One region of the Klebsiella sp. A52 genome, then DNA from elsewhere that is predicted to be linked to it. Evidence: riboswitches for the same ligand, from Rfam matches in the RefSeq annotation. Region 1 holds a riboswitch; each other region holds the start of a gene.

Region 1 (7,158 bases):
ATTCACCTTCGCATCTTTTACCGTCAGCGTTTCCCAGATCAGGTCAAGGATACGACGATATAACTGGCCGTCGCCAAACTCGGTTTGCTTGCAGAACATGGCGTAGTTGGGGTACATACGCTCGCACAGGCAGGCCATAAAGGTGACGTGCTGCCAGCTCTCCAGTTTCTCCAGGCGCAGATGAATCGGGTTTTGTAACATGATGAATTCTCGAAGTCAGAAATTAGGCGCAGTGTACCTGAATCAGCCGTGATTTGCTTGCCAACGCACAAAGGAAGGCCGACGGGATGCCACGGCATCGGCCCAACGCGTGGGTTCGGGTAGCCGGTAGCCCTGCATGCAGCGTTCCACCCACATTAACGCGCTATCCATCCCTACGCGGTGGCCGGTACTGATAAACAGTGGGTTGCAGCGTGCTTTGCTGCGCCAGACCCAGGCCAGCTGATCGCCCTTGTCGATTAATGGCGCCAGCGCGCCGGGCTCGGCGCCGAGCGGTTCAAACTTCCCGCATAAGCGTTTTTTCGCTACGCCAATCGTTGGCACATCAACCATCAGGCCAAAATGGCTGGCGACGCCAAGCCGCCGGGGATGTGAAATACCGTGGCCGTCGACGAACAACAGATCGGGCTTTTGCGATAGCTGTTGCCACGCCGCCAGCAGCGCGGGGGTCTCGCGAAAGGAGAGAAAGCCGGGGATGTACGGCATCGTGGTGGCGACGCGCGCCACCTGATACTCCACCAGCTCAAGGCCCGGATAAGTTAGCAGCACCATCGCAGCGCGGGTAATGTCCCCTTCCTGCTCAAACCCCACATCGGCGCCGCCGATCAGCACCGGCGGGTCGCGATCCAATCGGTCCGCACGTTCTACCGACGCGGCTAAAGATTGCTGTTGGGTTCGTAGCGCAGCTAAATCCATCATGCTTATCTCCTATTGGTGATATTGCGCGGAGAGACGATGCACCGCCTCAACAAAGACTCCTGCATGCTGTGGGTCGACGTCCTGATGGATGCCGTGACCAAGGTTAAAGACATGGCCTTCGCCCTGGCCGAAGCCGGCGAGAATGTTCGCCACTTCGTCTTCAATACGGGCGGCAGGCGCATAAAGCATCGACGGGTCCATATTGCCCTGCAGCGCCACTTTGTGACCTACGCGACGGCGAGCGTCGGCAATATCGGTAGTCCAGTCGAGACCCAGCGCATCGCAGCCGGTCTCCGCCATCGCTTCCAGCCATTGTCCGCCGCCTTTGGTGAACAGCGTCACCGGTACGCGACGACCTTCGTTTTCCCGCAGCAGGCCATCGACGATTTTATGCATGTAGTAGAGCGAGAACTGCTGATAGTCGCGGCCGGTCAACACGCCGCCCCAGGTGTCGAAAATCATCACCGACTGCGCGCCCGCTTTGATCTGCGCGTTCAGATACAGGGTGACGCTTTTCGCCAGCTTGTCCAGCAGCGCGTGCAGCGCCTGCGGTTCGGCGTACATCATCTTTTTGATGACGGTAAAGGCTTTGCTGCTGCCGCCTTCAACCATGTAGGTCGCCAGCGTCCATGGGCTGCCGGAAAAACCAATCAGCGGCACTTCGCCTTTCAGTTCACGGCGAATGGTGCGCACGGCGTTCATCACGTAGCCTAATTCTTGTTCCGGGTCCGGCACCGGCAGTTTGTCGACGTCGGCTTTGCATTTCACCGGCGAGGTGAAGCGCGGGCCTTCGCCAGCTTCAAAGTACAGCCCCAGCCCCATCGCATCCGGAATCGTCAGGATGTCCGAAAAGAGGATCGCCGCATCCAGCGGGTAACGGCGCAGCGGCTGTAGCGTTACTTCGCAGGCCAGCTCGGCATTTTTACACAGCGACATGAAATCGCCCGCTTGCGCGCGGGTGGCTTTGTATTCCGGGAGATAGCGGCCCGCCTGGCGCATCATCCACACCGGGGTGACATCAACCGGCTGGCGCAGCAGCGCGCGCAGGTAACGATCGTTTTTCAGTTCGGTCATTTTTACATTCCTTTAGCGTTGATGCGCCCAGTGTAACATGTCACTCGTACTCTGCCCGACACATCGCCACCGTATCTTCGATCAGGCGTCGCGCCACCGTGCCCGGCGGCGGCAGTAGCGGCAAATCGTCATAGCGATACCACTCTGCGCTCAGCAACTCTTTCTTATCCACGACAATATCGCCGCTATCGTATTCAGCCATAAAGGCGGTCATCAATGATTGCGGGAAGGGCCACGGTTGGGAGGTCACATAGCGCAGGTTTTTCACCTTAATGCCGCTCTCTTCCATCACTTCGCGGGCGACCGCCTGCTCAAGGGTTTCACCCACTTCGACAAACCCGGCCAACACCGTATGGACACCATTACGATGGCGGGTATGCTGCGCCAGCAGAATTGAATCGTCGCGACGAATGGCGACGATAATGCAGGGGGCAATTTGCGGATAATAGCGCTCGCGGCAGTGGCCGCACAGCATCGCCCACTCGGTTTTACTGACATGCATCGGGTGGCCGCAGTAGCCGCAGAATTTATGCGATCGATAAAACTCGGCCAACTGGATCCCGCGCCCTGCTAACTGGAAAAGCCCAGGATCCTGATCCAATACCTGGCGCAGCGATCCCATATCACGCCGACGATCCTGACGCACCAGCCACACCGCTTCGCCTTGCCACTCGCCGAGATGTAGCGCGCGTTCACCGACAAGATCAAAATTTACCGCTTCGCCATGTGGTAATTCCCCTGCGGGAAGCCATAATTTTTGTTCGTGACTGACGATCCACCAGCCGCGATCTAATTTTTCAATAATACGATCCATATCTATTGCGCTACCTTCGTTTTACTGGCACTTTTAACATTATATTTACATTTGCTGAGCAACGTTATTTTTAATCTTGCGGAGTCAATCATGTTAAACCAGCTGGAAAACCTGACGGAACGTGTTGGAGGCAATAACAAACTGGTCGATCGCTGGCTGCTTGTGCGTAAGCATTTGCTCGTGGCTTACTACAACCTGGTTGGCCTGAAACCCGGCAAAGAGTCCTTTATGCGGCTTAATGAAAAGGCGCTGGATGACTTTTGCCAAAGCCTGGTGGATTACCTCTCATCCGGTCATTTTAATATTTATGAACGTATTATCGGAGAAATGGAAGGGAGTACCCCTCTTTTAGCCGCTACCAAAATCTACCCGCAGCTGGAAGCCAATACCCAGCAGATGATGGACTACTACGATACCTGCCTCGAAAACGCCATCGATCATGATAACTATCTCGAATTTCAGCAGGCGCTGTCGGATATCGGCGAGTCGCTGGAGGCACGCTTCGCGCTTGAGGACAAGCTGCTGGCGCTGGTCGTCGCTCACGATCGGAAAGACAGCGTTGGCGACAATATCGCGCCGACCGCTTGAGTTGTGAACCGTTAACGAGTAATTTACATACATTATCCCTCTGCGGAGGGATTTCATCTTGTCGGAGTGCCTATTTTCCACACGAAAGCTGAAGTGGAAAAGGCTGAGACCGTTTATTCGGGATCCGCGGAACCTGATCAGGCTAATACCTGCGAAGGGAACAAGAGTAAACTGCTGGTCGCACCTGCCCGTTACGGGTTGGTCGCATCTGTTACTCCATCCGTCGTCTGACAAGCCATCTCCTTTTTTTGTAACTGGAATGCGCTATGTCTACTACCAAACTGACCCGCCGGGAACAACGCGAACACGCGCAGCGATTCATCGATACGCTGGAAGGCACCGCTTTTCCCAATTCGCGCCGCATTTACATTCAAGGCTCACAGGCTGATATCCGCGTCCCGATGCGTGAAATCCAGCTCAGCCCGACGCTCATCGGCGGTGATAACGATAACCCCCAATACGAAGCCAACGAACCAATACCGGTGTACGACACCTCCGGGCCTTACGGCGACCCGGAGATCAACATCGATGTCCGCCAGGGACTGACAAAACTACGCCAGCGGTGGATCGACGCACGTAACGACTGCGCGCCGCTCAGCGAACGCAGCTCGGCATACACTAAAGCGCGGCTGGCCGACGATGGCCTCGATGAACTGCGCTTTGGCGGCCTGCTGACGCCTAAACGCGCCGTCGCCGGCAAATGCGTGACGCAACTACACTACGCCCGCCAGGGGATCGTCACCCCGGAGATGGAATTCATCGCCATTCGCGAAAACATGGGCCGTGAGCGTATCCGCAGCGAGGTGCTGCGCCAGCAGCATGCCGGAGAAGGCTTTGGCGCCCGCCTGCCGGACAACATTACCGCCGAGTTCGTCCGCGATGAAGTCGCTGCCGGGCGAGCCATCATCCCGGCCAATATCAATCACCCGGAATCCGAACCGATGATTATCGGCCGCAACTTCCTGGTGAAAGTGAATGCCAATATCGGCAACTCGGCGGTGACCTCTTCCATCGAAGAAGAGGTCGAGAAGCTGGTCTGGTCAACCCGCTGGGGCGCCGACACGGTAATGGACCTCTCCACCGGCCGCTATATCCACGAGACCCGCGAATGGATCCTGCGCAACAGCCCGGTGCCGATTGGTACCGTCCCGATTTACCAGGCGCTGGAGAAAGTTAACGGCATTGCCGAGAACCTGACCTGGGAAGCCTTCCGCGATACCCTGCTGGAACAGGCCGAACAGGGCGTCGACTACTTCACGATTCATGCCGGGGTGCTGCTGCGCTATGTGCCGATGACCGCGAAGCGGTTGACCGGTATCGTCTCGCGCGGCGGTTCTATCATGGCCAAGTGGTGCCTGTCGCATCATCAGGAAAACTTCCTCTACCAGCACTTCCGCGAAATCTGTGAAATCTGCGCCGCCTATGACGTGTCGCTGTCCCTCGGCGATGGTCTGCGCCCCGGCTCGATTCAGGATGCCAACGACGAGGCGCAGTTCGCCGAGCTGCATACGCTGGGCGAGCTGACTAAAATCGCCTGGGAGTATGACGTTCAAGTGATGATTGAAGGCCCCGGCCACGTGCCGATGCAGATGATTCGCCGCAATATGACCGAAGAACTGGAGCACTGCCACGAAGCGCCGTTCTACACGTTGGGGCCGCTCACCACCGACATCGCGCCGGGCTATGACCATTTCACTTCCGGTATCGGCGCGGCAATGATTGGCTGGTTTGGCTGCGCCATGCTGTGCTACGTCACGCCAAAAGAACATCTCGGCTTGCCCAACAAAGAGGATGTGAAACAGGGACTCATTACCTACAAAATCGCCGCCCACGCCGCCGACCTCGCTAAAGGCCACCCCGGCGCGCAGATCCGCGACAACGCGATGTCCAAAGCGCGTTTCGAATTCCGCTGGGAAGACCAGTTCAACATCGCGCTCGATCCCTTTACCGCGCGGGCCTATCACGATGAAACCCTGCCGCAGGAGTCCGGCAAAGTCGCCCACTTCTGCTCCATGTGCGGGCCAAAATTCTGTTCGATGAAAATCACCCAGGAGGTCCGCGACTACGCCGCGAAGCAAAGTATCGAGGCCGGCATGGCCGATATGTCAAATAACTTCCGCGCCCGCGGCGGTGAAATCTACCTGAAAAAGGAAAATGCCTGATGTACCAGCCTGACTTTCCGCCCGTACCGTTTCGTCTCGGGCTTTATCCGGTTGTCGATAGCGTGGCGTGGATTGAGCGCCTGCTGGAAGCCGGCGTGCGCACCATTCAGTTGCGGATCAAGGACCAGCGCGACAGCGATGTAGAGGATGATGTCATCGCCGCCATCGCGCTTGGCCGCCGCTATCACGCGCGGCTGTTTATCAATGATTACTGGCAGCTGGCGATTAAGCACCGGGCGTACGGCGTACATCTGGGTCAAGAGGACCTGGAAACCACCGATCTGAGCGCCATCCGTAAAGCCGGACTGCGCCTTGGCGTCTCCACTCACGACGATATGGAAATTGACGTCGCGCTGGCGGCGCGCCCTTCCTACATCGCGCTGGGCCACGTCTTCCCGACCCAAACCAAACAGATGCCTTCGGCGCCGCAGGGCCTCGAACAGCTTGCCGGGCATATTCATCGTCTGGCCGATTATCCGACGGTAGCGATAGGCGGCATCAGTCTGGAAAAAGCGCCGGGCGTACTGGCCACCGGCGTCGGCAGCATCGCGGTCGTCAGCGCCATTACCAAGTCAGCAGACTGGCGGGCTGCCACTGCACAACTGTTAGCGCTGGCGGGAGCAGGCGATGAATGATCACGATTTCATGCGCTACAGCCGCCAGCTATTGCTGGAAGATATCGCCATCGAGGGACAGCAGAAACTGTTAGCCAGCCGGGCGCTGATTATCGGCCTGGGCGGCTTAGGTTCGCCGGCCGCGCTATATCTGGCGGGGGCCGGCGTCGGAACGCTGACCCTGGCCGATGACGACGCGGTGCATCTCAGCAACCTGCAGCGGCAAATTCTGTTCACCAGCGACGATATCGACCAGCCAAAAGCCGCGGCGGCAAAGACGCGGCTCAACCAACTCAATCCGCAAATCCGCCTCGTGGCGCTACAGCAGCGCTTAAGCGGCGAGTCGCTGCGCGCCGAAGTGGCGAAAGCCGACGTGGTGCTGGACTGTACCGATAACATGATCGCCCGCCAGGCGATTAACGCCGCCTGCGTCGCCCTTGAGACGCCGCTGGTAACCGCCAGCGCCGTCGGCTTCGGCGGCCAGTTGATGGTGCTGACGCCGCCCTGGGCGCAGGGCTGCTACCGCTGCCTGTGGCCGGACACCGCCGAACCACAGCGTAACTGTCGTACCGCGGGGATCGTCGGCCCGGTCGTCGGCATGATGGGGACGCTGCAGGCGCTGGAAGCCATTAAGCTCCTTAGCGGCATGGCGACGCCGCGCAACACGCTACGGCTGTTTGACGCCCGCACCAGCAACTGGCGCAACCTTACGTTGCAAAAGGCCCGGGGCTGTCCGGTTTGTGGAGGACATCATGCAAGTCTGGTTTAACGACGAACCGCTGGAGTGCGCGGACAACCTCAGCGTAAGCGCCCTGCTTAGCCAACTGGAACAGCTCCAGCCGGGCGTTGCGCTGGCGCTCAACCAACTCATCCTGCCACGCGAACGGTGGGAAGATCATCTCTTGCAGGAAGGCGATCGGGTCCTGCTTTTTCAGGTTATCGCCGGAGGCTGACATGTTACGTATTGCTGATAAGACATTTGAATCCC
Region 2 (7,158 bases), 2.3 Mb from region 1:
ACAGAGGTATACGCATATCTCTTCCTTATTATCTGTTGATAAGTTATTCCGGCGACCAGTCGATCAGCCGGTGCAAAAAGGCGTCGACCGCCAACCACAGCGCGATGGTCAGCAGCACTAAAATGAACAAGGCGGCGAAGCAGATATCGGTTTGCAGGCGGGCATTGGCATTCAGCATTACGTAGCCAAGCCCCTCGGCGGAGCCGACCCATTCGCCAATAATCGCGCCAATGGGGGCGACGGCGGCGGCCATCCGCAGGCCGGAACCTAGCGCGGGTAGCGCCGCCATGAGTCGGACATGGCGCAATTGAGCGCCAAAGGAGGCGCCCATGGTGCGGGCCAGATCGAGATAGTCGCGATTGACCCGTTGCAGACCATCAAAGAAAGCCGAGGTAACGGGGAAGAAAATAACCAGCACCGCCATCATGACCTTGGCGCTCATACCAAAACCAAACCACAGCACCAGTAGCGGCGCGAGGGCGAAGACCGGAATGGCCTGGCTGGTCAGTACCAGCGGCATTACCCACCGCTGTAATCGCGGCGACATGGTCATACAAAGCGCCAGCACCATACCGAGCGCGACGCCGAGCGCCATTCCGCTGAGAATTTCGCTCAGGGTGACCAGGGTGTGGCTGGCCAGATAACTACGGTTATTCCACAGCGCTTCAGCGACCGCCGCCGGAGAAGGCAACAAAAAGGCGGGAATGCCGCTGTAGCTCGCCAACTGCCAGAGCAACAGTAGGCCACAAAATACGCTGCACCCGCGCAGTAACTTGCCCCTCATCCGTTCGCCCTCATCAATTGCTGCAGCAGCTGCGCCTGACTTGCCAACAGCGCGCCATCATCCGGATCGCGGGGCGGAACGCCACTTAAATGATGGCTATCATCAATTTCACCATCAGGCGAGAGCACCAGCAGCCGATGGCTGAGGCGGCAGGCTTCCATCGGGTCGTGGGTAATGAGCACTACGGTTCGTCCGGTCAGTAAGCGCGCGGCCAGGCTCTGAATGCGTGTGCGGGTGAGGGTATCGAGAGCGGAAAACGGTTCATCCATCAGCACAATGGGCCGATCTTCATAGAGGGTGCGCGCCAACGCCGCGCGCTGGCGCATCCCGCCGGACAGCGCGGCAGGGCGTTCATCAGCGCAGGAGGCCAGTCCTACCTGCTCAAGAAGCTCGTTGACGCGGGCGTTGTCGACCTTCTCACCGCGCAGCCTGGCGCCGAGGGCGACATTTTCCCGCACATTAAGCCACGGATAGAGCAGATCTTTTTGACCCATCCACGCCAGTCGCGTAGTGACGGGAAGGCCATCGCTGGCGATGACGGTTCCGCGGGTTGGCGCCGCCAGCCCGGCGATAATACGCAACAGGCTGGTTTTGCCCGCGCCGCTGGCGCCAAGGAGCGACACCCATTGCCCGGCGGCAATATCAAAGGCGAGATCGCGAAAGATAGTCCGTGTGCCAAAGCGCAGGCATAAATCGCGAACGTGAATGCCTGGCGCCATCACGCCTGGACCTGCCCGGCGGCATTCAGACCCATCTGCCAGAAATTGCCTTCCAGCCGGGTAGCGGTAGTAAATATGTCGCTCAGTCCGGCGAACCGTGATTCCGCGCCGCGCTGTTGCCAGAGGGTTTCCAGCAGGCCGATCGCCGCGTTGACGCCCTGAAGATAGCTCTCGTCGCCGTAGTTGCGGATCCATGAAGCATAGGGATTATCGTGCAAGTTGGTTTGTGGGTTGTGCAGCAGACCGAGCCCGATTTCCGCGTAACCCGCAACGCAGGGCAGCAGCGCCGCCAGCAGATCCAACGCGTCGCCGGCGTGGCCGATATCCAGTACGTAGCGCGTGTAGTTGACGGTTTCCATCGCTTCGCTTTGCAGGGCCATAGCGTCTTCATTCAGCCCCCATTGCTCGCAATAGCCCACATGTAGCGGTAGCTCAGCAAGGATGGCATTCATCGAGGCGGCGGCGGCGCGCATCTCCGGCAACGTGCGAAGTTTGCTGACCAGCAGGGCGTAGCTGCGAGCGAAGTGGATCAGGAACAGATAATCCTGGGTTAGATAATGACGAAAGGCTGCCTGCGGCAGCGTACCCGCGGCTAATTGCTGGAGGAAAGGGTGCGATACATAGCGTTGCCACTCGCCACCGGCCTGCTCACGCAGTCGACCGTAAAGACCTTGGGTAAAAGCGGGAATCATCATGGGACCTCCTGAAAATAAGGGGAGATCCGGGCGTGCAGAAGTGTGAACAGGTAAAAACTGAAAACTGGCGAACATGCCGACCCGTCCCTTCGCTGGCATGACCCAGATCAGGTTCAAAGGGTTCGGTTTTTACGCCATCTCAGCCCTCACGGGACACCCCTCGGTTGCGACATGTTATACGTCATTCACTTTTTGATTACAACGGCGACAAGGTAAAAAGCGTCGATAGTAGTGACATTGTCACAATTGAGTGGTTATGTGTCAGATCGATAAACAACCTTTATCAATTTGTGTGATTAACCACGCTTTTTTATCCAAAAATAAGCAAAGTAAGGAGAGGGTAAGTTGGCGAAGAACAAGGGCTTACGATATATTTTTAGCACATTCCCTTAATATCCCCTTATGAATGCGTCAGTGCTGGAGACCGCATGAAGCTGGCAGGCCTTACTCTTTTACTGATGCTTGCCCTCGCGCCTGACGCGTCTCGTGCCGCCCAATTGTTCGATCCTGAAGATGGCATGCTTGATATGAGCCAGTATCTGCAGGATAACCCCTACGGTTTTTTGCCGGTGCCGGTAATGATCACCGAGCCGGCTATCGGCTACGGCGGCGGTCTGTTTGGTTTATTTCTGCATGGTAAAGGCTCCCGCGAGGGCGATCGTTTTATTCCACCAGCGCTAACGGGGGTCGGCGGCGGCGGGACGCAAAATGGCACCTGGTTCATCGGCGCCGCGCATCGCCATACGTGGAATCACGACCGGATTCGTTACCTGGTTGGCGCGGGCTACGCCAATGTCAATCTCGATATCTATTCGGGCGATATTGCCGGTTTTAACAAAAATGTGGCGGTGCAAACCCACACCAAAGGCTATGGCGGTCTACAAAAGCTGTTATTTCGCGTGGGGGACTCGCCGGTTTTTCTTGGCGCCTCGCAATTCTATGCACATACCGATGTGACCGCGGACAATCAGGTGATTAACAAGGTGTGGCAGCGGGTGCTGGGGGAGAAAAGCACCTCTTCGGCGTTGGGCGTAGTGGCGGAATATGACACCACCGATAATTTTTTCTACCCTAAGAAAGGGTTATCGCTACAGGGCGAGTACCGTTTTTACCGCGCTCTGCTTGGCGGCGACTATCATTACAATCAGTTGTCGCTGGATGGTAAATACTTTATCCCGCTGGCGCCGACCTTAACCCTGGCGCTGGCGGCGAATTATCAGTCGCTAACTCATCATGACAAGCACCTGACGCCAATGGCCCGGCCTTACATCGAACTGCGTGGCATCTCGCGTTTTCGCTATCAGGGCGATTATGTCGCTGTCGCCCAGACACAACTGGCCTGGCAATTTGCGCCGCGCTGGATCCTGCAGGGTTTTGTCGGCGTCGGTAGCACCGCTGACGAAGCCGGGGCGTTGTGGCAGCAAAACGAAGTGGCGTGGGGCACCGGTTTTCGTTATCTGGTCGCCCGTCAGTATGGGTTATTTACCGGCGCCGATGTCGCCTTCAGCGAACACGAACAGGCGGTCTATTTTAATGTGGGTTCCGGACTGTAAAGGTACATATAAAAAATGAGATGGAAAACAACCGTCATTACGCTGCTATTAACCTCTGGCGCCGTGTGGAATGCCTGTGCGGCGGAAAGTGACGACAGTGATAGCTACTTTCCCATCTGGGGCGACGAAGCCCGCGCCCGCGGTTATTCCATTCCGCTGCCGTTTGGCGTCAATCTCAGCTATATGAATATGCGCCAGGATATTATGGTCGACAGCATCACCTTTTCCGGACTGAAACTGGGTAACCATCCAATCCCCAGCGATATGTTCGCCATTGACGCCGGACACACGCGGGAGAAGAGCAAAACTGAGAACCTGCGTCTCGATATGTGGGTATTTCCATTCCTTAATGTCTACGGAATTTTGGGCCACACCCGCGGTTCGTCGGTGTCGAATGTGTCGGTCGATGCTGACCCGACGCAATACCGCGGTCTGGATCGCATCATCGCCGGCGCGGTGCATAACCTCAACCAAAGCGGCGAATTGCAAAACATCGATTTTGTCCTTGATTTCAAAGGTACTACCTGGGGGGGCGGGTTCACGCTGGCTGGCGGCTATGAGAACTGGTTTGCCCTCGTCGATACTAACTATACCCGCACCGATTTTGATATTCTCGACGGCAGCATCTCTGCCGTGACAGTGTCACCTCGCGTGGGTTATCGATTTGATCTACAGGGAATTTCTGGCCCTTCGCATCTCAGCGTGTGGGTTGGCAGTATGTATCAGGACGTGCAGCAGGAATTTAAAGGCAATCTTGCTGATTTGCATATGCCGCCACAGCTGCAGCCATTGATTGCCGCGGTCAATAAAGACGGCGACGGCAAGTTTGATGTCAAACAGAAACTCACTTCACCGTGGAATATGCTGATCGGCGCCCAGTACGAAATCACGCGTAACTTCAATGTGCTAACCGAATTTGGCTTTAACGAGCGCAATAGTTTCTTTGTCGCTGGCGAATACCGTTTTTGACTTAACGGCGCGTAGTCATCGGCGAGTATGATGCGCGCTGTTTTTGTGTGGTGGAGAACGCTTTTGATGCGTAAGAGTTTGTGGTGGTTATGGGCAGCCGCTTTTTCGGTATTTGCCCAGGACCCGGTATTACCGACGATTCCCGTTAATCATGTCAGCCCGGTAGTGGGTGAATTGTCACCGCCGGAATCGCTGCGCCCATGCTGCGCCTTCGGGTTCGATCTGCGGGTGCGCGCCATTGGCGTGCCGATCCCGGTTTATCAGATTGGCAATGTGCTGACGCTCGATACCTTAGGTGAGCATCATTACAACGATAGCGCGCTCGGCGCGGTTAAAAATCTGATTGGCTTAAGCGATGAGCACAATGGCCTTATTTATACCCGCCGCGGCGGCTTTATTGATATTGCCCATGTGCGCGATACCGCTGATTACACCTTCTATTTATTCAGCCGAATTTATCCCACGCTCGGCCAGCCAGGACGTATCTTTTATAGCGAGGAGCTGGGCGTCCGCCGCGTCCAGTTAAATGCCTTTACGCCGCCGGCTTCATTGCCGCAGCGATATACGATTGCCGCGTGGCTTGCCGGCCATCTGGCCTTTGAAATTGCGCAATGGCATGAGATCGCCCAATGGTATGGCTTCCAATCGGTTCCGGGCTTTTCGGAAGAGATTTCCGCCTTTTCGCCGGAGGATCTCTACTCCAATCTGCTGGGCGCACGTCTGGCGATCAACGTCATATTGCAAGGGCAAGCCGGTTCGGTCGATGCCTACAACCGGGCGATGGAAGCGGCGTTAAAACAGGCGTTGGTCAAACTGCTGGTCGCGCCGCAAAGTGAGACGGAACGGATGTTTCGCGAGATTGACGGCGACTGGTGGAACAGTAAGCGCAGGGTACCGGACAAATTTTTGGTACTGAAGCGGAATTACGATCTCAGCGAAAATCGCCTGCCAACGCCGGTTCCTTTTGAACGCACGCCGCCGTATCGTCTGACGATGCCAAAGGAAGTTGCCGGGTTTACGCTCGCTGAACTGGGTCAACTGCAAATCCATCCAGGGCAGGATATGCAGTCGCTACCAGCGCCGCAAAATTTTTATTCTCCGCAGCAGTTCCAGCAGCTTGCTGATAAAGCGCAGCAGGCAGATGCCATTCAACTGCAGCGTATTGAAAAATAACTAACGATTGGTCGCTGCTGGCTATACTCAATCAAACGAATCCCCCGTTGAGGTAGCATCAGACCATGGTATTTGTCGTTCCGCGCGCGTCCTGGCTACTGCTGGCGGTGCTATTCGTCAGCCAGGCAGGCTATGCCCTCGACGGCAGTCGGCTAAAGCAGCGTGCGGACGCGGTGCTCACCTTAATGAGTTATACCGTGGTGCCTGATGTAACCGCCAGCGACCTGAATATTGGTTCCGGCGCCAATGAGAAAAACGAACTCACCATCACCCAATTCGGCGGCGGCGCAACGCTGAGCGACAGCTTTCCTCTCTATCTGGAAGGCACCATGGGTTATAGCCGCTACGACCCACAATTTGTAATCAGCGATGGCGACCAAAGTCGTACCATCCCGACCAAATGGAACAGTCTGACCGCCACCGGCGGCGTCGGCTGGGACTTTCCGTTGTATCAGGACCGCTGGGGCGGAAAACTGGTACTACGGCCTATCTTCAATATGATGCTGGGCACCATGGCCAGTGATGCGCGTCTTGGTCGCTGGGCACTCGAACGTAAAACCGATGCCGATATTCGCTTCCTCGATGGTGGACGACTGAACGCCTATGGGTTGGGCGGGTCGCTAATGCTCGATTATGAACTGTTTTCCAAAACGCAGGATATTGATATAGAGGCGCGCTATTCCGCGATGAATTTGCAAACCTTCGGTAGCACATCTGAAGCGGTACAGGGGCAGGCCAGTGCCGAAAATCTGGGTATCTACCTTCGCCGACGCGCGCCGATTGCCGACTGGACGCTGCTGAAAAGCCCGGTGCGCTATGTGCTGGAAGGCGCCCATACCATGTATCTCGGCGACCAGCGCGGTGAACTCGGTTTTGATAGCCTGAGTTCGCTTGGTATTGGCCTGGAGCTCGATAGTAGCCAGTACCCGGTATTTATCACCCGCACCCGACTGGTGGCCCGCTACATGTTCGGTAATAACACCGAAGGGTACGGCCTCGGTTTAGCAATGAGTTTCTGAGTGCTATTGCCCGTTTTCGTGATTGCGTTATTTTTTCATTTTTGTTGGCAATATTTTCTTCGCTGATTCGTCTACCTCGATACATACATTTTAATGAGGTAATTGACGATGAGAGATTTTGAACGACACGGGCATCATCACCAGGGTTTTGGACGTCACAGAATGGCGCGGCCGCTGATCATCGGCGCGCTGATTGTTGTGGTACTGAGTCTGGTCGTGATGTCGCTATGGAACGCCTTGCTGCCG
Region 3 (7,158 bases), 600 kb from region 1:
TGGGCGCGGCGCTGCTGGCGTGGCTGGCGGGCTGGCTGTGCTGGCGACTGTGGCGGAGCGCGAAAACCTCCGGCGATCGTCTGACCCGTTGGCTACCGCGCGGACGCCTGCTGTGGCTGGCGCCGTTGATGGCGGCGCTGGCGGTAGCGGCGCTAACGTTTGTTTTCCGCCATCCCCTGATGCCGGTCTACCTTGAGATCCTGCATAAGGTCATTTCGCGTTAATTCCCAACAGCGCCGAGGCGCTGCTGTTGCCGCTCAACAGATCGTCAGTGGCGCCGTCCCAGGCAATGCGCCCTTCGGCCACTACGATGGAACGAGGCGCAATGCGCGCCGCATCCTCCACGCTGTGCGACACCATCAACAGCGTCAACTGTTGCCGCTGACAGACATCGGCGACCAGCGTCAGCATCTCCTGACGCAGCGCCGGATCGAGCGCCGAGAAGGGTTCATCAAGCAGCAGCACCGGCTGTTGGCGTATCAGACAGCGGGCCAGCGCCGCTCGCTGCCGCTGACCGCCGGAAAGCTCGCCAGGCAAGCGATCCAGCAGCGTATCCATTCCCATCTGCCCGGCTATCGCCGTGACCTGCGCGTGCTGCTCGCGGTTCAGCTTCAGGCCGGGGTGGATGCCTAGGCCAATATTCTGCCGGACGGTGAGATGGTTAAACAGGTTGTTCTCCTGAAACAGCATGGAAACCGGACGCTGCGCCGGCGGCGTGGCGTTATGCTTCTCGCCGTCGATCAGCAGGCTGCCGCTGGCCGGCGGCAGAAAACCGGCGATCAGATTCAGCAGCGTGCTTTTGCCGGCGCCGCTGGGACCGAGCACGGCGATGCGTTCTCCGCGCTCGACGCTGAGCGTAAAGCGCATCGGCAAATGCTGATACAGCCAGGTGACATCATTGAGTTTTAGCATCGCGTCCCGGTAGTTTCTCGATCAAGGTAAAAAGGATAAAGCACAGCAACAGTAGCAGGAGCGCGGTGACCGCGCCGTCCTGGCTGCGGTAGGAGCCTATTTGTTGATACAAATAGAAAGGCAGCGTGCGGAAGGATTCATTGCCGAACAGCGCCACCACGCCGAAGTCGCCGATAGACAGCACGCAGGCGAAAGCCAAAGCCTGCGCCAGCGGCCGTTTCAGCGCCCGTAGCTCCACTACCCGCAGCCGGTTAAAACCTTGTAGCCCCAACGACTGACACAAAGCGCCGTAGCGGGCGGCAATATCGCGCATCGGGTTTTCCAGCACCTTCAGGGCATAGGGGATTGCCATCAGCGCGTTGGTAAAGATGACGATGCCGTCGGCGGATTCCGGCAGGCCGACGCTGTTATTGAGCAGCAGGAAAAATCCGGTTGCCAGCACAATCCCCGGCATGGCGAGGATGAGCATGCCGCTGAGCTCCAGCGTCTGCCCGGCCAGCGGCAGATTGCGGGCCCGCAGTTCGCGGCTGCTCCATAGCAGCATCATGGTCAGGATAACGCTAAGCAGACCGGCGGCGAGGGCGATACGCAGCGAGGTCCACAGCGCCTGCCATAGCGCGGCTTGGCCGAGCACCTTCGGCAGATTGACGTTGAGGCCATCGACGATTACCGCTAACAGCGGCGGCAGCAACAACAATAGAGCAAGCGCGATCAGCGCGCAATCGCACAGGCGGCTATGCAGACGGTCATCGGGGTCGCGCCAGCCCTGCAGTTGGTTGGCGCCGATCGCCACGGCTTTGCTCAGGCGCTGGCTCAGCAGCACCAGCCCAAGACAGCAGACCATTTGAATAATCGCTAATAGCGCCGCCCGCGCCGGGTCGTAATCAAAGCTTAGCGCCTGATAGATAGCCAGCTCAATGGTGGTGGCCCGCGGCCCGCCGCCAAGTGACAGCACGGTGGCGAAGCTTGCGAAGCACAACATAAAAATCAGCGTAGCCACCGGCAGGATCTGCCGACGCAGCCACGGCCATTCCACAAGGCGGAAGAAGACGAAACCGCGCATGCCGAGCTGTGCGGCGATCTGCCGCTGTTCGCCGGGAATGTTTTCCAGCGCCTGCAGCAGCAGGCGGGTCGCCATCGGCATATTAAAAAACACATGGGCCAACAGGATGCCCTGTAAGCCGTATGGTGAGAAATCCCATTGCCAGCCGAGGGCGTGGAACAGCGCGGCGAGCCACCCCTGGCGGCCATAGACGCTGAGGATGCCGAACACCGCCACCAGAACCGGCAGGATCAACGTCATCGCGCACAGGCGCAGCAGCAGCGTGCGCCCCGGAAAGCGGCGGCGATACAGGGCGCGGGCAAGGAATATCGCCGGCACCACCGAAAATAGCGCCGACAAAAAAGCCTGCCAGAAAGAGAAACGAACGACGTGCCAGAGATAGCTATCGCTGAGGATCGTCTGCCAGGGGGCCTGCGGCGCTTCCAGCCACAGCGCCAGAAACGCCGCCAGCGCCACGATGACCAGTAAGCAGGCCGCCGCGGCGCCGGGGATCAGCCAGCCGAAACTTAGCGGCTGACGGCGCGTTGCCATGAACCGATCCAGTTTTGACGTTCAGCGGCGACCTGCTGCGGGGTGAACTGCAGCGTGGTTTGCGGTTTGGTTAGCTTATTGAAGTCGGCCGGCAGCGCGACCTGAGTTACCGGGTACATCCAGTTGCCGGTGGGGATCGCGTTCTGGAAGCCAGGCGAGACCATAAATTTCAGGAACTTCTCCGCCAGTTCCGGCTGCTTGCTGGCGGCGGTACGCGCGGCGACTTCAACCTGCAGATAGTGGCCTTCGGTAAAGTCCGCCGCCGCATAATTATCTTTTTTCTCTTCGATGAGGTGATAAGCCGGCGAGGTGGTATAGCTCAACACCAGGTCGCTTTCGCCTTTCAGGAACAGGCCGTAGGCTTCGCTCCAGCCCTTGGTGACGGTGACGGTTTTGGCCGCCAGCTTCTGCCAGGCTTCCGGCGCCTTATCGCCATACACCTTTTGCATCCACAGCAGCAGGCCGAGCCCCGGCGTACTGGTGCGCGGGTCTTCATAAATCACGCGCCATTTCTGCGGGCTCTCGACCAGCTCTTTCAGGCTTTTCGGCGGGTTTTTCAGCTTGTTTTTGTCATACACGAAGGCGAAGTAGCCGTAGTCGTAAGGCACGAAAGTATCGTTATCCCAGCCGCCGGGTACGGTGACTGCGCTGGCCGGCACGCCGCTTTTGGCAAACAGTTTGCTCTGCGCCGCCGCTGCCAGCAAATTGTTATCAAGGCCAAGCACGACATCGGCTTTGCTGTTTTTGCCTTCCATTCGCAGCCGGTTAAGCAGCGAGACGCCATCTTCGAGGGCGACATATTTCAGTTCGCAGCCGCAATCGGCCTCAAATGCCTTTTTAACCGCCGGGCCAGGACCCCAGTCGGCAGAGAATGAATCGTAGGTGTATACGGTCAGGACCGGTTTAGCAAAGACCGGGGCGGCGACCAGCGCCAGCAGGGGAAGCAGTTTTTTCAACACTTTGCACCTCAGTATATGGGGAGGCAAAGGATTTTGAGTAGGCCTCAAATCCCTTCGCCGGCGTTATCCGGATCAGGTTCGACGGGTATTTTCTCAGCCCATACGCTTCATCCTTCAAGCCGCATCTGCGTTAGCTCCGCGCGTTCACCCCAGTCACATAGTTATCTATGCTCCAGGGGATTCACCCGCTTGCTGCCTTGATGCAACTTGAATGATATTGCGTATGTTTATTAGCACCCCGTTGAGAACGGCGATAGTGTAATGATTTTGTTAGTTGACGCAAAGCATTCAGGGCTCCGGCGGGGCGAACCACGCCGATTTAAAGTCAAACCAGCCGAGAGTGTTCATGCGCACGCCGCGCATGCTGCGCTGGCCCTGAAGCATTAGCCAGTGGTGGATCAGCGGGACAATATGCTGTTTCTCCAGCAGTTGCTGGCTCCAGGTCGCCGGGTTGAACTCGCCTGCGCGCCAGCGGTTGGCGTCTGCCTCCCAGTCGATGGGAATACAGTGATGTATGAGCGGCACTTCATATAAATAGGCGAACAGGGAGAAATCTATTGGCAGCGTAAAGTTGACGCTGTTTAGCCAGATATCGCTCACCGTTTCGCCGCGATGCCAGTCATCGTACTCCAGCTCCTGAATGTTCAGCTTTACCTGATGTTCCGCCAGCAGCGCCCGCATGATCCCGCCAATGACCCGATGTTCCACGTGATCGCGATAGTAGGTGAGGGTAACTGACTCGAGGCCGACTGGTTTTTCACAGGCATGGCTGCGGGCGTGGTGCCAGCGCGGCAGCAGACCGTAGGCCGGAAACCAGTTGCCTTGATAGTGTTCGCCGGCGTGATACAGCAGGTTGGCGGGCTGGAACAGATAACTTAACCAGCGGCGCACGTCATCATTGCCGCCCAGCGGGCTGCGGCTATCAAAGAGCAGGTAATAGCACCCCTCTTCCAGGCGGCTCTCTACGGCTTTTTCGCTTTCGGTATTGCCCTGCAGGGTTAAACCGCCGTTGGGTTCTTCGCTAATTTCCGGCAGCACCCAGACGTTAACCTCATCGATTAGCGCCCGGTAGCCGAAATATTCTTCGAAGGCATGGATTTTCAACTGATTTTGATTATTGCGCGCGACCGCGTAAGGGCCGGTACCGACGGGGAGACTGGAAAAATTATCCATCGTGCGCCATTCCTGCGGCAGCACCATTGCCGGGACCTGCCCTAACAGCCAGGGCAGCCAGCGGTCCGGCTGGCTGAGGTGAATATCCAGCGTCCAGGCGGTCGGCGAGACGATGCGCTCAATATGGGAAAATAGCGGCAGTTCGCTGCTGCGCTGTAGCGAAGAGATAACGTCGGCCATCTCCAGCTCGCGGCCATGATGGAAATGAATGCCGGGACGCAGGAAAAAGCGCCAGTGATTAGGCGAAATTTGTTGCCAGTGGTGGGCAATATCGGCCTCCAGTTCCCCATTTTCCTCATTTACCCGCGTCAAAGCGCTAAAAATTTGCCGCGCGATGTGGGTCTCCGAACGGCGCAACGCGCTGCCGGGCAGCAGATTCTTCATCGGCCGATAGTAGAGCACGCGCAGGATGTGGCGCCCCTGGCGGAAGCTGCGTCCCAGATGGGAGATCAACATTTGCCTGACCGCCGTTTTATCACCTACCAGTTGTACCAGCTGATCGATGCGATCCTGCTCCAGCAGATCTTCGGCGCGCTGCTGCTGTAGCGCCAGACCGGTATAAAGGAAGGTCAACCTGGAGCGCTTGCCACGCCCGGCTTCGGATTCCCAGGCAAGCCAGCCGCGCGCTTCCATCAGATTGAGCAAGGTGCGCATATGGCGGCGCGAACAACTGAGCATTTCCGCCAGTTCGTTGAGGGTGGTCTGTTGCGACCTGCCATCGCAGCATTGCCACAGGCGGATGAACTGTTGTTGCAGACGGCTGGAAGGCATAAAAGAGGAACTCCTGACGAAAACTCAGCAATTTATGAGTTCCTATATTAAGCCAATAATGAACCTCGATGAAGTAAGGAGATGAATATGACGAGGTCAACCACTAAGCAGTTCTATCAACGGTACTTTTCTGCGACGCAGGGCGCGTCCTGGCTGGCCCGCCAGTTAGCAGGAAGGCAGCAGAAAATGCTGGAGGAATTGATGCAGTGGGGAGTTACGTCGCCGACCTCCGATCGTTGACTTGCCGACATCATGTGTGACTGAGTATTGGTGTTATACTCGCCGTCTTTCAGGCTGCAAGCGCATTGGCTGCAACTCGAAATCCACAGAGTATAGAATCACCCGCCAGCAGATTGCTTCTGCTGGCTTTTTTCGTTTACTTCGCGTGTGTTAAGGATATTTCATGCTGTGGTTGATGACGATGGGGCGACGGTTAAACGGCGTCTACGCCGCCTTTATGCTGGTGGCTTTTATGATGGGCGTGGCCGGGGCGCTGCAGGCGCCGACGCTCAGTCTATTTCTTAGTCGTGAAGTCGGCGCGCAGCCGTTCTGGGTCGGCCTGTTTTATACGGTGAATGCGATTGCCGGTATCCTGGTGAGCCTGGCGCTGGCCAAACGATCCGATAGCCGCGGCGATCGTCGGCGGTTAATTATGTTCTGCTGCCTGATGGCGGTGGGTAACGCGCTGCTGTTCGCTTTCAACCGCCATTATCTGACGCTTATCACCTGTGGCGTGATGCTGGCGTCGGTCGCCAATGCGGCAATGCCGCAGCTGTTTGCTCTTGCCCGCGAATACGCTGATAGCTCTGCTCGCGAAGTGGTGATGTTCAGCTCGGTGATGCGCGCCCAGCTGTCGCTGGCGTGGGTCATTGGCCCGCCGCTGGCTTTTATGCTGGCGTTGAATTATGGCTTTACGACCATGTTTTCCATCGCCGCCGGGATTTTTGTCATCAGCCTGGCGCTGATTGCCTTTAAGCTGCCTTCGGTGGCGCGAGTGACGCAACTGCAGGAAGGCAGCAGCCTGCCGGAACTGGAAGGCGGCTGGCGCGATAAAAACGTCCGCATGCTATTTATCGCCTCAACGCTGATGTGGACCTGCAACACCATGTATATCATCGATATGCCGTTGTGGATCAGTAGCGATCTTGGCCTGCCGGATAGCCTGGCGGGGATACTGATGGGCACGGCCGCCGGTCTTGAAATTCCGGCGATGATCCTGGCCGGCTACTACGTTAAGCGTTGGGGTAAACGCAAAATGATGGTGGCGGCAGTCGCCGCCGGCGTGTTGTTCTATGTGGGGCTGATTATGTTCCATGGCCGCACGGCGCTGCTGGCGCTGCAGCTATTCAACGCCATCTTTATTGGTATCATCGCGGGGATCGGCATGTTGTGGTTCCAGGACCTGATGCCGGGGCGCGCCGGGGCGGCGACCACGCTGTTTACCAACAGTATCTCCACCGGGGTTATTCTGGCCGGGGTGATTCAGGGGGCGCTGTCGCAAAGCTATGGTCACGCCAGCGTCTACTGGACAATCGCGGCGATTTCGCTGCTGACGCTGTTTTTGACCAGCCGGGTGAAAGATATTTAAGTCAATCTTCCGCGCCGGCCATGCTGGCCCGGCGCGGAGAGAGCGTTACTTCAGTACGATTCGCTTGATGTCGCCGATGATAAAGATGTAGGCAATCACCCCGATCAGGGCGGTCACTCCAACGTAAATGAGGGCGTAAAAGAAGTTACCGGTGGCTGATA
Region 4 (7,158 bases), 2.0 Mb from region 1:
GACCGCGCTGTATGTCGCCGGATTATGCGGGATTGGCTACGGCCTGCGGCAGATCCTTGATGCCCAACGCGCCTGTGGTATTGAGAGCGAAAATATCGTTATCAGCGGCGGCGCGGGGCAGCACCCGCTGGTACGCCAGCTATTGGCCGATGCCTGTGGCGTAACCGTGGTCAGCACCGCCAGCAGCGAACCAGTATTGCTGGGTTCCGCCATCCTCGGCGCCGTCGCGGGCAACGTCGCCGCCTCGCTACCGGACGCCATGAAGCGGTTCACCAGAGTGGATAAAACCTATCGTAGCGAAACGGCGTTTAGCTCGCTTCATCAACGCAGGTATGAGGCCTACAAAGCGCTACAACAGGCCGGTCGGCTAATCCGCGAATAACATACCTCTTTAATTTAATAACAATAATGCTCCGCTGTTGTGCAGCGGAGCCGCTCCTCTGCATCCTGAAATCGAGGTTAACATGTCCGTTAATAACAAACAGTGGTTCGGTCTGCCGCTGAACCTTATCTGGGGATACGTCGCCATCGCCGTGTTTATGACCGGCGACGGTTTTGAACTCGCCTTCCTCTCGCACTACATCAAGGAGCTGGGCTTCAGCCCGGCGCAGGCCTCTTTCGCCTTCACCCTCTACGGCCTCGCCGCCGCCCTCTCGGCCTGGGTCTCCGGCGTGGTCGCGGAAATCATCACCCCGCGTAAAACCATGTTTATCGGTTTTGTGCTGTGGTGCGTGTTCCACGTCCTGTTCCTCGTCTTCGGTCTCGGCCGCGCCAACTATGCCTTAATCCTGCTGTTTTACGGTATCCGCGGTCTGGCCTATCCGCTGTTCCTCTACTCGTTCATCGTCGCCATTATCCATAACGTCCGCAGCGACAGCTCCAGCTCGGCCCTGGGCTGGTTCTGGGCGGTCTACTCCGTCGGCATCGGCGTGTTCGGCAGCTATATCCCGAGCTTCACCATCCCGCACATTGGCGAGATGGGCACCCTGTGGCTGGCGCTGGCGTTCTGCGTCACCGGCGGGCTGATTGCCCTGGCGGCGCTGCGCAACACCGAAACCCCGCGCCATATGCAGAACCTCACCACCTGCGAGAAGTTCTCCGAGCTGGGGCGCGCGGTGACCCTTATCTACACCAACCGCAGCATTATGCTCTCCAGCATTGTGCGCATTATCAACACCCTGTCGCTGTTCGGCTTCGCGGTGGTCATGCCGATGATGTTCGTCGATGAGCTCGGTTTCACCACTTCCGAATGGCTGCAGGTGTGGGCGGCGTTCTTCTTCACCACCATTTTCTCCAACGTCTTCTGGGGGATTGTGGCGGAGAAACTGGGCTGGATGAAAGTGGTGCGCTGGTTCGGCTGCATCGGCATGGCGCTGTCGAGCCTGGCGTTTTACTACCTGCCGCAGCACTTCGGGCATAACTTCGCTATGGCGCTGGTGCCGGCGATTGCGCTGGGGATTTTTGTCGCGGCGTTCGTGCCGATGGCGGCGGTGTTCCCGGCGCTGGAGCCAAAGCATAAAGGGGCGGCGATTTCGGTCTACAACCTGTCTGCCGGGCTGTCGAATTTCCTCGCGCCGGCGATTGCGGTGGTGCTGCTGCCGCACTTCAGCACCATCGGCGTGGTGGTGGCCTATACCGCGCTCTATATTCTCGCCTTCTTCCTGTGCCCGTTTATTCGCGTTGAACAGCCAGGGTTTGCTACCAGCGAAGCGGCTAAACCGCTGACCGTCAGCGCAGCAAAATCATAAAAAACCCCGGAGACCGGGGTAAGTAAAAGAGTCAATCCGGGCCTCACGCCCGGATTTTTGCCTTATGCGATAGTGACTTTGCCGTCCAGATAGACGTCCTGCACCGCATTGATCAGCTTCACGCCTTCGCTCATCGATTTCTTAAACGCTTTACGACCGAGGATCAGCCCCATGCCGCCGGCGCGTTTATTGATCACCGCCGTGCGCACCGCATCGGCGAGATCGGTTTCGCCGCCCGCCGCGCCGCCGGAGTTAATCAACCCGGCACGGCCCATATAGCAGTTTGCCAGCTGATAGCGCACCAGATCGATCGGGTTATCACTGGTCAGCTTGCTGTAGACGCGATCGTCGGTATAACCGAAGTTCACCGCCTTATAGCCGCCGTTATTCTCGGCCATTTTCTGCTTCACGATATCAGCGCCGATGGTGGCGGCCAGATGGTTGGCCTGGCCGGTCAGGTCAGCGGAAACGTGGTAATCGACGCCATCTTTTTTGAATGCCGGGTTGCGCAGATAGGCCCACAGCACGGTGACCAGGCCGAGCTCGTGCGCGCGCTCGAAGGCGGCGGAGATCTCTTCAATCTGCCGACGCGACTGCTCGGAGCCAAAATAGATCGTCGCGCCAACCGCAACCGCGCCCATGTTGAACGCCTGCTCAACGCTGGCGTACAGGGTCTGGTCATACTCGGTCGGGTAGCTCAGGGTTTCGTTATGGTTGAGCTTAACGAGGAATGGAATGCGGTGCGCGTAGCGGCGCGATACCGAGGCCAGTACGCCATAGGTAGAAGCCACGCAGTTACAGCCGGCTTCGATGGCGAGTTGCACAATATTCTTCGGATCGAAGTAGAGCGGGTTGGCGGCGAATGACGCGCCCGCCGAATGCTCTACGCCCTGGTCGACCGGCAGAATGGAAAGGTACCCCGTTCCGGCCAGACGCCCGGTATTGTAGAGGGTCTGCATATTACGCAGCACCGCAGGCGGGCGGTTGTTATCCACCATCACCCGGTCGACGTAATCCGCGCCCGGTAAATAGAGTTGATCGGCTGGAATAGTCATACAACGGTGCTGTAAAAGGCTGTCGGCATCTTTGCCAAGCAACTGCGTAATATCAGTCATAGCTATCTCCCGTAAGTGCTGGCCGCAGCCAGCATGTTTTATCCCAACCCAAAAATTTTGGGCAGGTTAAGCCTGGTACCGAGTTAGCATATTTTCCAGCCGGGAGCGCATTTTTTCAGTAGATTCTGCTGTCTCGTTTCACTGCCATTTACCACCAGGCGTGGAAATGATGTACCGGGCCGATACCGTGCCCCACTTCCAGCGAATCGGCCTGCGCCAGCGCCGCCGATAGCCAACCCTTCGCTTCGGCGACGGTTTGTCCCCAATCGGCATAGCGAGGACGCAGCGCCGCCAGCGCGGCAGATAACGTACAGCCGGTACCGTGGGTATTTTTGGTCTGCACACGCGGCGCGGTAAAGCGCTGTTCGCCTTCGCGGGTGAACAGCCAGTCCGGGCTTTCGGCGTCGTCCAGATGTCCGCCCTTCATTAATACCGCCCCGCAGCCTAATGCCAACAGCGCCCTGCCCTGTTCCAGCATCTCGCGCTCGCTTTGCGCATGCGGCGCATCGAGCAGCGCCGCGGCCTCCGGCAAATTCGGGGTGATCAGTGAAACGTGCGGCAGCAGGCGCTGGCGCAGCGTCGCAATTGCCGAGTGGGATAACAGCGGATCGCCGCTTTTCGCCAGCATCACGGTATCCAGCACCACGTTGGCAATTTGATAGCGGGCAAGACGTTCCGCCACCGCTTCAACGATATCGGTTTCCGCCAGCATGCCGATTTTCGTCGTATCGATTCGCACGTCGCTAAACACCGAATCCAACTGCGCCGCCACGAAGTCCGGCTCAATGCGGTATACCGACTGCACGCCGCGGGTATTCTGCGCCACCAGCGCGGTGATCACCGAGCAGCCGTAAGCGCCGAGCGCGGAGAAGGTTTTGAGGTCGGCCTGGATCCCGGCGCCGCCGCTGGGATCGGTGCCGGCGATGGTTAAGGCGTTAATCCGCTTCATGCCGCCACCTCCGCGTATAACGCGTCGAGGAATGCCGGGATAAAACTGCCGGGACCGCCGTGTCGCGCCGCTTCACCTCCCGCCATTTTCATCAGGCCGCAGGCGGCTGCTACGTTTTGCAGCCGATCGCCGGGCATCGCGGCGCTTGCCGCCACCACCGCGGATAACGCGCAGCCGGTCCCGACCACCCGCGTCATCAGGACATCACCGCCGCTCACGGCAAGCGTGCGCTCGCCGTCGCTGATGTAATCCACCTCGCCCGTCACCGCGACCACGGTATTGAGCTTGCGCGCCAGCACCTGGGCTGCGGGTAACGCCGCGGCGGCGCTGTCGGTGGTATCGACGCCGCGCCCACCGCCGCTATTCCCCGCCAGCGCCATGATTTCCGAGGCGTTGCCGCGAATCGCCGCAGGCCGCAGTTCCAGTAGCTCGCGACAAAAATCGGTACGCAGCGTCAGCGCGCCGACGGCAACCGGATCCAGCGTCCAGGGTTTTCCCGCCTGGCGGGCGCTCTGCGCCGCCGCTCGCATCGCGTTGGCGCGCTCAGTGGTTAAGGTCCCGACATTAATCAATAGCGCATCGGCAATGGCGGCAAACTGCGCGGCTTCCGTAGGATCAATCACCATCGCCGGCGAGGCGCCAATAGCCAGCAGGACGTTAGCGGTGAAAGTCTGGACCACATCGTTGGTCATACAGTGAACAAGCGGCGAAGAGGTGCGGAAAAGCTGCTGCAGGTGCGCGATATGCGCCGGATTTAGCGGTTCATGCATGGTTTGCTCCCGCCAGATGAGGAAGCAGCGCAGACCATGCGGTCTCTGACTTCCCTACGCTGGCATTATCCAGATCAGGTGGTACGGGTATTTCTCAGCCTTCACAAAGAAGGGCACCCCGAGTCATTTGGTACAAAATGGCGACTAACGTTCCGTTAATCTCTCTTCAGGATAGTAATGCCAGCGGTAAGTCTTGTAAACGGTAAAAGCGGTATGTCTCCCGCGATATGTCCCTTAATCGTACAGCCATTCACCCGCTTTTGCGGACTCTACCAACATTTGTACTGTTAGCGGTTTAAGCGGCTTCTCTGGAGGCATGGAACCTAAAAACTCAGGTTCAAAGTAATAGATAATTTCGAAGCCATTCATTTTTACATTCCATTGTTTGAAATAGTAATCTAAAGTATCTTCTGCATCTTCCCAGATGATATTCAGCCCCCCCTTTGTTAATTCAGTATCTAACGTGACTTCTGGACGATCGCCAAAAAAACAGTATTTCTTATGGCTATGATGAGTATATATATAATCAATAATTTCTTGTTCAATGCTCATTAGAAGTATGTCCATGCAACTTTATGTTCTGGTTTAACAATCTTATTAAAATTTTCACCAGTATCAATTAGTATTGCTCTCGCATAATAAAATGCCATTGCCCACCCTATCCATGGTATGTAGCGGCCTATAACCGCGCCTAACTTATTAGTTTTCGACCAATGAAAGTCTTTCAGACCTTTACCCATAGGAGTGATCAACGAAATACCAACCGGCAAACGTACATTACTGAGTAGCTTACGAGACATTATTGAAGCAATACTCGTTCCTTTAATTGCTGTACCTGGTTTAGTTCGCGTTGGTATCCAGGGTTGTCCGGTTAAGATAGCAGTTGCGGCTGTTGCCTCAATTTCAAGATGCTGACTCATCGCATCGATGAGAATCAACAGGAATAACTCCTCTGGTTTCAGATTCCAGTATCCTTTATAGAAGTACCCACTAATTTGTTCAACAGTATCCACTTCATAATCCCTTATGATCCTTGCATAAAGCGCCATCATAATGGCTGATTGGCACACCGTCATTACTCGTCATTGTATCATCCCCGTACGCTTGCCACAGAGACGCTCTTTTCGCCGCATTGTAAACGATTACACTATTTTTTAGTTATCCGTACGGCGGTTGATGTAGATCACAATTTGCTTAATCACCCTACGACATAGTTACCACGCGTTACGAATTAAGCACGCTAACGATCCCCGGACGATCGCCGCTGTCATGAATGTTCGTCGCATGTATAAAATAATATCTACGATAAGGTCGTTAATGATGAAAGTGAAACACGTCTCGATAATACTGCTGGCACTCAGCGCAGCCATCGCGGCCGGTTGCAGTTCGCCGGCGCAGCGTATGGCCGAGTGTGAAGCCCAGGGGGTCAGTAAAGACGCCTGTTATATTGCGGAACAAAACAAACAGGCTGCGGTGAACGCCGCAGCGGAGAAGCAGGCGCTGGAAAATGCACAGGCTTTATATCCCGTGCAGAAAGCGCAATCCAGCAAAAAAGTGAAGATCTTCAATGGCATGAAGCTGGTCACAAACTCAACCGGGCTGACAGTTGATGGCAAACCCGCGGCCTTAGACGAAAGCAATGCTGACGCGAAAACCTATTCTCAGGGTTTATACGTTTTTATTGTCTACCAATCAGGAAAAATTGCCGTCATGCAGGACGGTAAATTTTTAGGCTACGCCAAATAGCGCCGCTTCCTTGTTAATTTAAAAGCGGCCTAAGAGCCGCTTTTTTCTCCCCTTCCCCGCAGTAACCGACACGTCTGACACCGCGCTAAACAAGCGACATTAATCCCATTGGATAAATCTCATTTTACCTACGAGTGAGTAGTTTTTTAACTAATGTAGTTTTTTTGTAACCATAACTTGCTCAATGTAAACAACTGGTTATAGTTCAAATAAGCGTTACAAGTTGTAACACCACGTCAGATCGGAATTAACGAGTGAATTGCCATCATGGTAAGAGGATTCCAATGAAATTGACCCCCGTAGTGAAAGGTTTAGCCATCGCCGGCTTGCTGTCATCGATCAGCTTGTCAGCATGGGCGGAAGTCGCCGCAAAAGAAGCGACCGCCGCCACCAAACAAGCCAACGACGCTCTCTATAATCAACTCCCCTTCTCAGATAACACCGATTTCACCAACGCCCATAAAGGGTTTATTGCCGCCCTGCCCACCGAGATCATTAAAGGCGAACAAGGTAACGTAGTATGGGATCCGCAGCAGTACTCCTTCATCAAAGAAGGTGAAAAAGCCCCGGACACCGTCAACCCGAGCCTGTGGCGTCAGTCTCAATTGATCAATATTAGCGGCCTGTTTGAGGTCACCGATGGCGTCTACCAGATCCGCAATCTTGATCTCTCCAATATGACCATCATCGAAGGTAAAGAAGGCATTACCGTCGTGGATCCGCTGGTGTCGGCAGAAACCGCCAAAGTGGGCATGGATCTGTATTACCAAAACCGCGGTAAGAAACCGGTCGTCGCCGTTATCTATACCCACAGCCACGTTGACCACTAC

The links. A riboswitch is a leader RNA that binds a small molecule or an ion and turns the genes downstream of it on or off. The one in region 1 is predicted to bind thiamine pyrophosphate.
Region 2: it holds a riboswitch for thiamine pyrophosphate, as region 1 does, so the genes downstream of both, tenA (thiaminase II) here and thiC (phosphomethylpyrimidine synthase ThiC) in region 1, are expected to answer to the same signal.
Region 3: it holds a riboswitch for thiamine pyrophosphate, as region 1 does, so the genes downstream of both, thiB (thiamine ABC transporter substrate binding subunit) here and thiC (phosphomethylpyrimidine synthase ThiC) in region 1, are expected to answer to the same signal.
Region 4: it holds a riboswitch for thiamine pyrophosphate, as region 1 does, so the genes downstream of both, thiM (hydroxyethylthiazole kinase) here and thiC (phosphomethylpyrimidine synthase ThiC) in region 1, are expected to answer to the same signal.

What each region holds. Positions count from the first base shown of each region.
Region 1 is NZ_CP074437.1:1,077,186-1,084,343, forward strand. Features, by position in the region: gene KGA69_RS04995 (YjaG family protein) at 1-201, opposite strand, end outside; gene nfi (deoxyribonuclease V) at 244-915, opposite strand; gene hemE (uroporphyrinogen decarboxylase) at 928-1,992, opposite strand; gene nudC (NAD(+) diphosphatase) at 2,033-2,806, opposite strand; gene KGA69_RS05015 (Rsd/AlgQ family anti-sigma factor) at 2,897-3,394, shown strand; TPP riboswitch at 3,447-3,571, shown strand; gene thiC (phosphomethylpyrimidine synthase ThiC) at 3,661-5,556, shown strand; gene thiE (thiamine phosphate synthase) at 5,556-6,191, shown strand; gene KGA69_RS05030 (HesA/MoeB/ThiF family protein) at 6,184-6,939, shown strand; gene thiS (sulfur carrier protein ThiS) at 6,923-7,123, shown strand; gene thiG (thiazole synthase) at 7,125-7,158, shown strand, end outside.
Region 2 is NZ_CP074437.1:3,814,913-3,822,070, forward strand. Features, by position in the region: gene KGA69_RS17960 (ABC transporter substrate-binding protein) at 1-16, opposite strand, end outside; gene KGA69_RS17965 (ABC transporter permease) at 44-784, opposite strand; gene KGA69_RS17970 (ABC transporter ATP-binding protein) at 781-1,506, opposite strand; gene tenA (thiaminase II) at 1,503-2,198, opposite strand; TPP riboswitch at 2,266-2,369, opposite strand; gene KGA69_RS17980 (BamA/TamA family outer membrane protein) at 2,627-3,751, shown strand; gene KGA69_RS17985 (hypothetical protein) at 3,767-4,720, shown strand; gene KGA69_RS17990 (DUF4056 domain-containing protein) at 4,787-5,893, shown strand; gene KGA69_RS17995 (hypothetical protein) at 5,959-6,912, shown strand; gene KGA69_RS18000 (hypothetical protein) at 7,021-7,158, shown strand, end outside.
Region 3 is NZ_CP074437.1:480,926-488,083, reverse strand. Features, by position in the region: gene KGA69_RS02260 (DedA family protein) at 1-224, shown strand, start outside; gene thiQ (thiamine ABC transporter ATP-binding protein ThiQ) at 211-912, opposite strand; gene thiP (thiamine/thiamine pyrophosphate ABC transporter permease ThiP) at 896-2,506, opposite strand; gene thiB (thiamine ABC transporter substrate binding subunit) at 2,482-3,465, opposite strand; TPP riboswitch at 3,497-3,716, opposite strand; gene sgrR (HTH-type transcriptional regulator SgrR) at 3,754-5,409, opposite strand; gene sgrT (glucose uptake inhibitor SgrT) at 5,497-5,649, shown strand; gene KGA69_RS02230 (sugar efflux transporter) at 5,813-6,997, shown strand; gene KGA69_RS02225 (MFS transporter) at 7,043-7,158, opposite strand, start outside.
Region 4 is NZ_CP074437.1:3,039,427-3,046,584, reverse strand. Features, by position in the region: gene KGA69_RS14415 (FGGY-family carbohydrate kinase) at 1-382, shown strand, start outside; gene KGA69_RS14410 (RbtT/DalT/CsbX family MFS transporter) at 465-1,748, shown strand; gene fbaB (class I fructose-bisphosphate aldolase) at 1,811-2,863, opposite strand; gene thiD (bifunctional hydroxymethylpyrimidine kinase/phosphomethylpyrimidine kinase) at 3,012-3,812, opposite strand; gene thiM (hydroxyethylthiazole kinase) at 3,809-4,582, opposite strand; TPP riboswitch at 4,617-4,713, opposite strand; gene KGA69_RS14390 (DUF1493 family protein) at 4,817-5,134, opposite strand; gene KGA69_RS14385 (STM2901 family protein) at 5,134-5,595, opposite strand; gene KGA69_RS14380 (hypothetical protein) at 5,903-6,328, shown strand; gene KGA69_RS14375 (alkyl/aryl-sulfatase) at 6,613-7,158, shown strand, end outside.